2 regions of the Micromonospora sp. DT15 genome follow, and region 1 is predicted to be linked to the other one. Evidence: riboswitches for the same ligand, from Rfam matches in the RefSeq annotation. Region 1 holds a riboswitch; the other holds the start of a gene.
The links. A riboswitch is a leader RNA that binds a small molecule or an ion and turns the genes downstream of it on or off. The one in region 1 is predicted to bind ZMP and ZTP.
Positions count from the first base shown of each region.

Region 2: linked by a shared signal. The riboswitch ahead of ACLQ3F_RS05460 (glycine hydroxymethyltransferase) and the one ahead of ACLQ3F_RS01840 (bifunctional 5,10-methylenetetrahydrofolate dehydrogenase/5,10-methenyltetrahydrofolate cyclohydrolase) in region 1 are both predicted to bind ZMP and ZTP.

Region 1 covers NZ_JBNCKJ010000001.1:403,992-408,943, forward strand. The annotation lists partial or broken gene ACLQ3F_RS01820 (DUF5753 domain-containing protein) at 1-79, opposite strand, end outside; gene ACLQ3F_RS01825 (DNA-binding protein) at 128-337, opposite strand; gene ACLQ3F_RS01830 (hypothetical protein) at 462-650, shown strand; gene ACLQ3F_RS01835 (hypothetical protein) at 1,038-1,220, shown strand; gene ACLQ3F_RS01840 (bifunctional 5,10-methylenetetrahydrofolate dehydrogenase/5,10-methenyltetrahydrofolate cyclohydrolase) at 1,282-2,181, opposite strand; ZMP/ZTP riboswitch at 2,195-2,277, opposite strand; gene ACLQ3F_RS01845 (RNA polymerase sigma factor) at 2,465-2,980, shown strand; gene ACLQ3F_RS01850 (CU044_5270 family protein) at 2,996-3,961, shown strand; gene ACLQ3F_RS01855 (FAD-dependent monooxygenase) at 3,998-4,952, opposite strand, start outside.
Region 2 covers NZ_JBNCKJ010000002.1:288,905-293,856, reverse strand. The annotation lists gene ACLQ3F_RS05480 (histidine phosphatase family protein) at 1-596, shown strand, start outside; gene ACLQ3F_RS05475 (NAD(P)H-hydrate dehydratase) at 580-1,449, shown strand; gene ACLQ3F_RS05470 (hemerythrin domain-containing protein) at 1,529-2,029, shown strand; gene ACLQ3F_RS05465 (hypothetical protein) at 2,227-2,358, opposite strand; ZMP/ZTP riboswitch at 2,421-2,510, shown strand; gene ACLQ3F_RS05460 (glycine hydroxymethyltransferase) at 2,531-3,967, shown strand; gene ACLQ3F_RS05455 (hypothetical protein) at 4,097-4,357, opposite strand; gene ACLQ3F_RS05450 (PLP-dependent aminotransferase family protein) at 4,425-4,952, opposite strand, start outside.

The DNA of each region.
Region 1 (4,952 bases):
AGGGCTCGACCTGAAGGACTCCGGGGATGACCTCTGGCTGGTACCAGCGGATCTCCGACGCGTCACCTTCGAGGTCTAGGTACTGGCGGAACCATTCCGAAGCGGCGTTTCGATGTGTGCTGCCGAGTCAGCGGTCGTCGTCGCCCTCGGTCGGACGTGGTGGGCGGTTGTGTTTAGCCCACTCGTCTACCTCGTCCGCGTCCCAGATGGTTGTCCCGATGAGGCGAGCCATCGGCTCAGGAAAGCCGGGGCGGCGGGTGATCTGCAGTACCCGCTGCCGCGACACGTTGAACAGGGCGGCCAACTCGCCAGGCCCGTACAAGCGCGGTCGCTTCACGACCTGAAAGTAGGCGCGACTTTAGCTTGACTATCGTCACTTGCAGATTGACAAGACAGCACCGTGTGGTGTGTGGTGGAGTGGTCACGCCAGGCGACGGCGGGATAACTCGCCGGGAGGTTGGGTGCCAAAGCACGTGCCGTACGACGACTACCTGCTGGCGGTGGCGCTGACCTTGGCTCGGCGGCATCGGCCGGTCTGGTCGTGGCGGCGGTGGCGGCGGATCTGCCGGTGTGGAGCTGATCTGCCGTGTCGGGCCAGGCACCGCATCCCGATCCGTCGGGGCCACTGGCCAGGGGAGGAGCAGGAGTGACCGAGGATGAGGTCGGACGAGTCTTGTTCATGCACCTTCCCGGCGTTGAGGGGCTCTGCGCCGGCTGTCGCTGGTGGTGGGCATGGCTGTCCCCGTACCCCTGCTATCAAGCGGAGTGGGCCACTCGCTGGCACGCCCGGCTCGCGACCCGGCGCTTCCTGGATGGCCTGCGGTGACCACCCACGGCCCGGTCCTTCCGGTGTGGACCTGCGGCGGCTGCGCCGCGCCCTGGCCCTGCCGGACTCGGCGAACGGAGCTGCATGCCGAGTTCGAGGGTGCACCCGTGTCATTGGCCCTCTACATGGGCTCTTACCTGGTCTGGGCGGCCGAGGACCTGACCTGGGTGCCCGCCGGGCTGCTGCACCGGCGTTTCCTGGGCTGGGTCCGGTGAGTCTGATCCGGCGGGGCGATGAGCGGTTCCACTACAGCGACAACTCGCACAAGTGGATCCCGCCGAACCCGGACTACGACCAGGAGGTCTGGGACGAGATGGTCCGCCAGCACCAGCTCCAGCACCTGGAGGAGATCTCCAACCGCAGGAGGCCGCCTCGATCAAGTGATGAAAAGTAGGTCTGAAGATGGCCCTGGGACCTACTTTTCATCACTTGATCTTGGAGTCGGGCGGACCGGGCTACTGGTTTGCTCGTTCGGCGGCGCGGACGGCGTTGCGGAACAGCATCGCGACGGTGGTCGGGCCGACCCCGCCGACCCGGGGGGTGATCGCGCCGGCTACCTCGGCGCACGCTTCGTCCACGTCCGGTAGGAGGCGCCGCCCGTCGTAGCGGACGCCGGCGCCGATGACGACCGCGCCGGGCTTGACGTGCTCAGGCTTCACGATCCCGGGTACGCCGGCGGCGGCCACGAGGATGTCGGCGCGGCGGGTGTAGCGGTCCCAGTCGGGCACGCCGGTGTGGACGACGGTGACGGCGGCGTTGGCGGTCGGGCGCTTCTGGGCGAGCAGCATGGCCAGGGGGCGGCCCAGGGTGGCGCCGCGGCCGAGGATGACGACCTCACGGCCGGCGACGGGGATCTCGTAGTACGCCAGGAGGGCCTCGATGCCCGCGGGGGTGCACGGCAGCGGGCCGGGCAGGCCGACGGCGAGACGCCCCATGTTCAGTGGGTGCATGCCGTCGACGTCCTTGTCCGGGTCGATGGTCTGCAACGCCGCGTCGTAGTCCAGATGCCCCGGCACGGGGTACTGCACGAGCAGCCCGTGTACGTCCGGGTCGGTGTTGAACCGGGCAATGGCCTGGTGCAGCTCGGCCTGGGTGGCGGTGGCCGGCAGATGCACGTGCGGGGAGGCGAACCCGAGCGCGGCGGCCTGACGCTGCTTGATGGCGATGTAACCGGCGCTGGCGTCGTCGTCGCCGACGAGGATGGTGGCGAGGCTCGGTGTGATCCCGCGGCTGCGCAGCCGGGCGGCCGCGGCGGCGGTCTCGGCCAGGACGGCTTCGGCGACTGGTGCACCCGGCAGGAGCCGGGCCGCGCCCGATGAGGTGTGGTGCTCGGCGGATGGGCTGGTCGTAGTCATGGTGGTTCCTCGACGCAGGCGCCCAGGCGGTCGACGCCCGCGAGAGGCTCCCCGATGGTTTTGACCATCCCCGTGCCGCCAGTCGCCGGTGCCTCGATCATGCCCCATCGCCAGGGCAACTGCCCAGTTGGACCAGCAGCGCCGCCGATGGAGCCGCGCGGGCTGTTCGGTAACACTCGTGCTCCGCCTGACGAAGAAGGGGTGTGAAGGCTACGAGGGAGGACGGCCTGTGAATGAGCCGAGCCGAGCCGATGATGACATTTTCGGCATCGGAGCCGATCCGGTGGCTTTCGAGGTCTTCTACCGCCGGCACCTGGAGGCGGTGGGCCGGTTCGTGGCGCGGCGGGTCGACGACCCGCATCTCGCCGCCGACCTCACCGCCGACGTGTTCCTGGCGGTGATCGAGTCGGCGGCCGGCTACCGGCCGGAGCGGGGCAGCCAGATCGGCTGGCTGTACGGGGTGGCCCGCAACGTCATAGGCGACGAGCGGCGTCGGGCTGCCCAACGGCTGCGGGTGACCGGCCGACTGGCCGGACGACGGGACCTCGGCCCCGATGACATCGCCCGCATCGAGGAGCGGATCGACGCCGAGTCGGCGGCCCGCCGCACCCACAGGGCGCTGAGCGAGCTGCCCGAGGGCACCCGGACGCTTGTCGAACTCGTCGCCGTGGACGGCCTCAGCGTCGCGGAGGCGGCGACAGTGCTGGGGATGTCACCGGTGGCCGCTCGGGTCCGCCTGCATCGTGCCCGCCGCATCGTCCGCGCCGTGCTCGCCCGCCCGGTCACCACCCTCGCCTGAGAGACGGAGATGACGATGAACGAGACCGAACGGTCGCCGCAGGGGTTCGAGGAGCAGCTTCTCAGGGATCTGACCGCACACGTCGCCCAACGGGCCGAGGAGGCGTCGGCGGTCCGTCCCGCCGGACGCCGTACCCAGTTCCTGCGCGGTTGGCGTCTCGTCGGAGCGCTCGGACTGGTGGTGACGTTGACCGCCGGTGCGCTGGCGGTCCAGACCGTGAGGCTGGGCGATCAGCCGCCGCCGACTGCCAGCGCGTCGGAGATCTTCCACCTGGCGGCCGACGCGGCTCGACAACAGCCGGAACTCACCGCCCGACCCGACCAGTACGTCTTCACCGAATCCCTGGCGACGATCCGGGACCTGCCGGACAGCGGGCCCTACCAGACCATCCGGAACCAGCTGTGGCAGTCGGCTGGCGGAGTGGCGTACACGAAGGGGCGCTACCGACCGGAGGCTGATCCGAACGGATGGGGCGAGCTGAGGGAGCTCCGCATCGACGATGCCGCCGATCCCACGAAGGAGCTTGACGCGTTCCAGCCGCCGGCGTACCACGGCGACCTGCCCACCGACCCGGACGAGCTGCTCCGCTACCTTCGGGAACACCCGGTCGACCTGCATCTCCCCGAAGGGGCCGACGAGGAGGCCCTCTACGCGGACGAGAGCATGGCGTACACCACCGCGCGGTCGATGCTCGACGGCTACGTGCCGCCCCGCGCGCTCGCGGCGCTGTATGAAGTGCTGGCCCGGGAGCCCGGCGCGACAGTCATCTCCGCCGACGTGGTGGACGCCGCAGGCCGGCACGGGGTGGCGATCCGGATGCCCGGTGTGATCGGTGGCAACGTGGACCTGCTCTTCGACCGCGACACCCACGTCTTCCTCGGGCGCCGCCACTCGGTGATACGCAACGGCAAGGAGTCACTGGAGTCGGCTGCCGCGCTCCTGCGGGTCGCCATCGTCGACCGGCCGGGCCAGGTGCCGTGAGCGAGCCGGTCACGGCCGGTCGTCACGGCCGGTCGGTCAGGGCTGGGCGAACAGGGGGCCGTAGTTCGAGCGGAACATCTGCTCGCCGAGGCGGCGCATCACCAGGTCGCGCAGCGCGGGCGGGAGCCCGGTGGCCTTGTCGCGGCGATGGGTCTGGCTGAGCACCCAGTCGGTACGCGGGCGGCGCCGCGCCTCGTACCCGCGCAGGGCCTCGGCAACGGACCCGGCGGTGGCCAACGAGGACGCGAGCACGAAAGCGTCCTCCAGGGCCATCGCCGCGCCCTGGGCCATGTTCGGTGAGGTGGCGTGGGCGGCGTCGCCGATCAGCAGCACCGGCCCCCGGGACCAGGAGTCGAGCACGACCTCCTGGTTCGGCCCGGAGTGCAGGGTGCTGTCGTCGTAGTCGAGGGCCTTGAGCATGGTGGCCACCGGCTCGGTGAACGTCTCGGCCAGCTCGTCGCGCCAGCCGGGCCGGTCGGCCACCGGACCGTCGTTGTAGTAGCAGTACGTCTGCTCGGCGCTGATCGGGATGGTCAGGAACTGCCTGCCGCGCCCCAACTGCACCGACCAGACCGGCTCGTCGTCGACGCGGGGAGCGACCCACCGGTACGCGTACTGGCTGAGGTCGCGGGCCGCCTGCCCGTCGAAGGCGAGCCGGCGGACCGTCGAGTTCACCCCGTCCGCGCCGAGCACCAGGTCGTACCGTTCGGTGGCGCCGTCGTCGAACTCGACGGCGACCTGGTCGCCCTCCGCGAGGAGCGCGACCGGTTGGCGACCCCAGCGGACCGGGGTGTCGCCGACGCCGGCGAGCAGCGCCCGGTGCAGTTGTGCCCGGGGCAGCGACACGCACGGCCCGACGCCCCGCCACAGCGCGGCCACGTCGATGTCGAAGAGGCGATGCCCGCGCTGGTTGGCGCTGCGCTGCCGGGTGATCTCCACGGAGACGTCGGCGACCGGCTCCCGCAGACTGAGTACGTCGAGCATCCTGGTG
Region 2 (4,952 bases), on a different contig from region 1:
CCGGCGAGGAGCAGGCTCGGGCCACCGGCCGTTGGCTGGCCGAACTGCCGGACGCGAGGCGCCCGGATGTGGCGGTCGTGTCGCCGTACCTGCGCGCGGTGCAGACCTCGCGGCTGGCGCTGGCCGGCACCGACATTCCCGTCCACCGCGACGAGCGGCTGCGCGACCGGGAGCTGGGCATCCTCGACGGGCTGACCGGGCACGGGGTGCGCCGGCGGTACCCGGACGAGGCCGAACGTCGGGAGCGGTTGGGCAAGTTCTACTACCGGCCGCCGGGCGGGGAGTCCTGGACGGATGTGGCGTTGCGGCTGCGGACGCTGCTGGGCGACCTGCGTCGTGACCACGACGGTTGCCGGGTGCTGCTCTTCGGCCACGACGCGCTGGTCTTCCTGCTTCGCTATCTGCTGGAGGGGTTGACCGAGGACGAGCTGATGGCCCTCACCCGGCAGGACGTGATCGCCAACTGTTCGATCACCGAGTGGTCGGCTGACGACGACGGCCGCCTTGCTCTCACCGCCTTCAACGATGTCGCGCACCTGCGTCAGCAGGGCGCCCAGCCGACCAGGGAGGACGAGATCCATGCCGAGCCGGTCTGAGGTGAAGGTGATCACCCCGGCGTTGCTGCGGGACTGGGCACTGCCCGTGCCGGTGGGCGGGAAGGAGAGCCGGGGCACCGTGCTGGTGGTCGGCGGTTCCCGCTTCACGCCGGGCGCGGTGCTGCTCGCCGGAGTGGCCGCCTTGCGCGCCGGTGCCGGGGTGCTCCAGCTCGCCGCCGCGGAGTCCACGGCGGCGGCGCTGAGCATCCAGGTGCCCGAGGCGCTCGTGGTCGGCCTGCCGGAAACCACCGACGGTGCGGTCGCCGCCGACCGGGACGGCCAGCTCGGCGACCTGGTCACGCAGGCCGACGTGGTGGCGATCGGCCCCGGCCTGAAGGCGATCGACGAGACCAACCGTCTGCTGAGCCTGGTCCTGGAGGCGGCCCGCCCGGACACGTCGCTGGTCCTCGACGCGTACGCCCTCGGTGCGCTCAGCCACTCACCGGACCTGCTGGTCGGCTCGGGTCGACCCGTGGTTCTCACCCCCAACGTCACCGAGGCCGAGCACCTGCTCGGGCGGGAGCCGGGCGACGACCTGGACTCCGAGGCGGCCGAGTTGGCCGCCCGGTACGAGGCGGTGGTGTCGCTGTACGGGCACGTGGCCGCACCGGACGGGCGGGGTTGGCGGGAGGAGAGCGGCGACGCCGGGCTGGGCACCTCCGGCAGCGGGGACGTGCTCGCCGGGTTGCTGGCGGGGCTGTTGTCCCGGGGTGCCGACCCGGCGCAGGCGGCCTGCTGGGGCTCGTTCGCGCACTCGGTGAGCGGCCAGCGGCTGATCCCCCGCTACGGCCGGATCGGCTTTCTGGCTCGGGAGCTGCTCGACGAGATCCCCCGCACCCTGGCGATGGTCTGAGGCGGTTTCACCTGTTTCCGCGTTCGGCGTAGGGGTACCGGATCCCCACCAGCCGAGACTCGTCAGGGAGGTCATACCGGTGTCGACCGATGCCATCGTCCTGCTCAAAGAGGACCACAAGGAAATGCGCCGCCTGTTCAAGGCCTTCCAGGACGCCGAGGAGGGGCCGGCGAACCAGCGGCAGAAGTTGGTGGACCAGATCCTGGAGGCACTGACAGTGCACACCTACCTGGAGAACGAGGTGATGTATCCGGAGGTCCGCCGACTGCTGCCCGACCTGGAGGACGACATCCTCGAGTCGTACGAGGAACACCACGTCGCCGATGTGCTCTGCGCCGAGCTGGCCAGCATGGACGCCGACGACGAGCGCTTCAACGCCAAGACGACGGTGCTGATCGAGAACGTCACGCACCACGTCGAGGAGGAAGAGCAGGAGTGGTTCCCCAAGGTCCGCGACGCGTTGGGCCGCAAGCAGCTCCAGGAGATCGGCGAGAAGATGATCGCGCTGCGCGCGGACGCGCCGCGTACCCCCACCGCCCCGAAGGCGATCAAGAAGGCGCTCGATGCGGTGACGGCCTGAGGCACCCGCTCACTCCGAAGGGCCCGGCACAACGCCGGGCCCTTCGTCGTGCCGCCCCGCCCCGGCCCGGCCCGGCCCGGCCCGCGATCTTGCACTTTCTGTTGCCGGTTGGCGATGTCTCGTGCCGTTTTGTCACGACAGAAAGTGCAAGATCGCGGGATGAGGGAGCCGGGGCGGCGCGGGGCGGGGGGCGGGGGTTAGCTGCCTGAGCCTGGTTCGGCCATCCGGCGGTGCTGCTCGGACTTGAGCCGGTCCGGAATGATCTTGCCGGCGGCGGTCTGCACCTTGTTGATCAGCGAGCCGGCGGTGATCGTCTGATCACCCCTCATTACGTTGGCGGGGTCGCCTCCCGGAGGGCGGCCCGAACGGCCAGTAACGGCCCGGTAGGATCCTCCCGGGCCGTTACTGGCGCGTGGGGATGGAGAACCATCGGGGAGCGGCCTCGTCACGTGGACGTTTGCCGAGCGCCTGGGCCTTCCCCGCACGTCTGTTGGAGGTCGCATGTCCCGCAACGCAGAGTCCACCGCATTCCGGAGTGCCCTTGAGGTGATCCGGGCTGTCGAGCCGCGGGTCGCCGACGCCATCGGCGCCGAGCTGGCCGACCAGCGGGAGTCACTCAAGCTGATCGCCAGCGAAAATTACGCCTCCCCGGCGACCCTGCTGGCCATGGGCAACTGGTTCAGCGACAAGTACGCCGAGGGCACCGTCGGCCGCCGCTTCTACGCCGGCTGTCAGAACGTCGACACCGTCGAGGCGCTCGCCGCCGAGCACGCCCAGGAGCTGTTCGGCGCCGCGCACGCGTACGTGCAGCCGCACTCGGGCATCGACGCCAACCTGGTCGCGTTCTGGGCGGTGCTCGCCGACCGGGTGGAGTCCCCCGCCCTGAAGAAGGCCCAGGTCCGCCAGGTCAACGACCTCACCGAGGCCGACTGGTTCGCGCTGCGCCGCGAGCTGGGCAACCAGCGGATGCTCGGCATGTCGCTGGACGCCGGCGGCCACCTCACCCACGGTTTCCGGCCGAACATCTCCGGCAAGATGTTCGACCAGCGCAGTTACGGCACCGACCCGGCGACCGGCCTGATCGACTACGACCGGGTGGCCGAGGCGGCCCGCGAGTTCAAGCCGCTGATCCTGGTGGGCGGCTACTCGGCGTACCCCCGGAAGGTGAACTTCCGGATCCTGCGCGAGATCGCCGACTCGGTCGGCGCGACCTTCATGGTCGACATGGCGCACTTCGCGGGCCTGGTGGCCGGCAAGGTGTTCACCGGCGACTTCGACCCGGTGCCGCACGCGCACATCGTCACGACCACCACCCACAAGTCGTTGCGCGGCCCGCGCGGCGGCATGGTGCTCTGCCAGCCGGAGCTGGCCGACCAGGTGGACCGGGGCTGCCCGATGGTGCTCGGCGGGCCGCTGCCGCACGTGATGGCCGCCAAGGCGGTCGCGCTCGCCGAGGCCCGCCGGCCCGACTTCGCCGACTACGCCCAGCGGATCGTGGACAACTCGCAGGCCCTCGCCGAGGGGCTGTTGCGTCGGGGCGCGAAGCTCGTCACCGGCGGCACCGACAACCACCTGGTGCTGATCGACGTGTCCGGTTACGGGCTCACCGGCCGGCAGGCCGAGCAGGCCCTCCTCGACTCGGGCATCGTCACCAACCGCAACTCGGTTCCGCAGGACCCGAACGGCGCCTGGTACACCTCCGGCATCCGGATCGGCACCCCGGCGCTGACCACCCGGGGCCTGGGCACCGCCGAGATGGACCAGACCGCCGAGCTGATCCACACCGTGCTGACCCAGACCACCGCCGGCGCCAACGCCGACGGCACCCCGTCGAAGGCGAAGTACACGCTGGACGCGGGCCTGGCCGACAAGATCGCCCGCCAGGCCACCGACCTGCTGGCCACGTACCCGCTCTACCCCGGCGTCGACCTGAGCTGACCCGACCGACTCGCGTCGATCATGGAGTTGTGGTGCCCGAATGAGGGCGGGTAGCGACTTTCGCCCACCACCACAACTCCATGATCGACGCGGACGGGGGCGGACGGGGACGGGGGCGGGGGGCCGGAGTCAGCCCATGGGGCGCTTGAGGTGGTAGCGGTGGACTTCGGTGCTGCCTTGGACGTTGTTGACGTCCTCGGCGGCGGAGACCAGCTCCCACCCCTCGCGGCCGGCGCGGTTGAGGTGCGCGATGGCGGTGTCGCCGTAGGCGGTGATGTCCTTGCGGGACCCGTCCGGCGCGTACCAGACGAACGAGACGTGAAAATTGCGGCCCTGTCCCTGATAGCGACGGACGAGCAGGGCGTACTCCCAGGCAACCATGCGGCTTATTATGACCGTCCAACGAGGACGGCGGTACGCGGGTCGTCGCGCATTGCCATCCGATGAACGCGGTGTGTCAACCCGCCCGGCGAGTCAACTCGTCGGTGATCAGCGCCGCGAGGCGATCCAGCCCGACGTCGATCTGCTCCGGTGTGACAGCGCTCACCGACAACCGCAACGCGCACACCGGCGCGGAGTCGTCGTAGAAGTGCGCCATCGGCGTCCACAGCACCCCGTAGTCGCGCGCCGATCGGTCCAGCAACGCGTCGTCGACCGGGAACGGCACTGTCACCACCACGAAGAACCCGCCGGCCGGCACCGTCCACCGCACCCCGGGCTGGTCCGGGTGAGCCGGAAAGCGCCGGGTGAGGCCGGCCACCAGGTGGCGCAGATTCCTGGTGTACGCGGACCGCTCCCGGGTGTTGGCGGCGACCAGGCTGCATCCGTGCTCCAGCAGCCGGCCGCCGATCACGGCCTGCGCGATCGGTGACGTGTTCACGGTGACCATGCTCTTGATCATGGCGAGCTGGTCGGCGAGCGTGCCGACCCGCCCGCCCGGGCCGCCGACCCGCTGGTCGGCGACGACGTAGCCGACCCGTGCCCC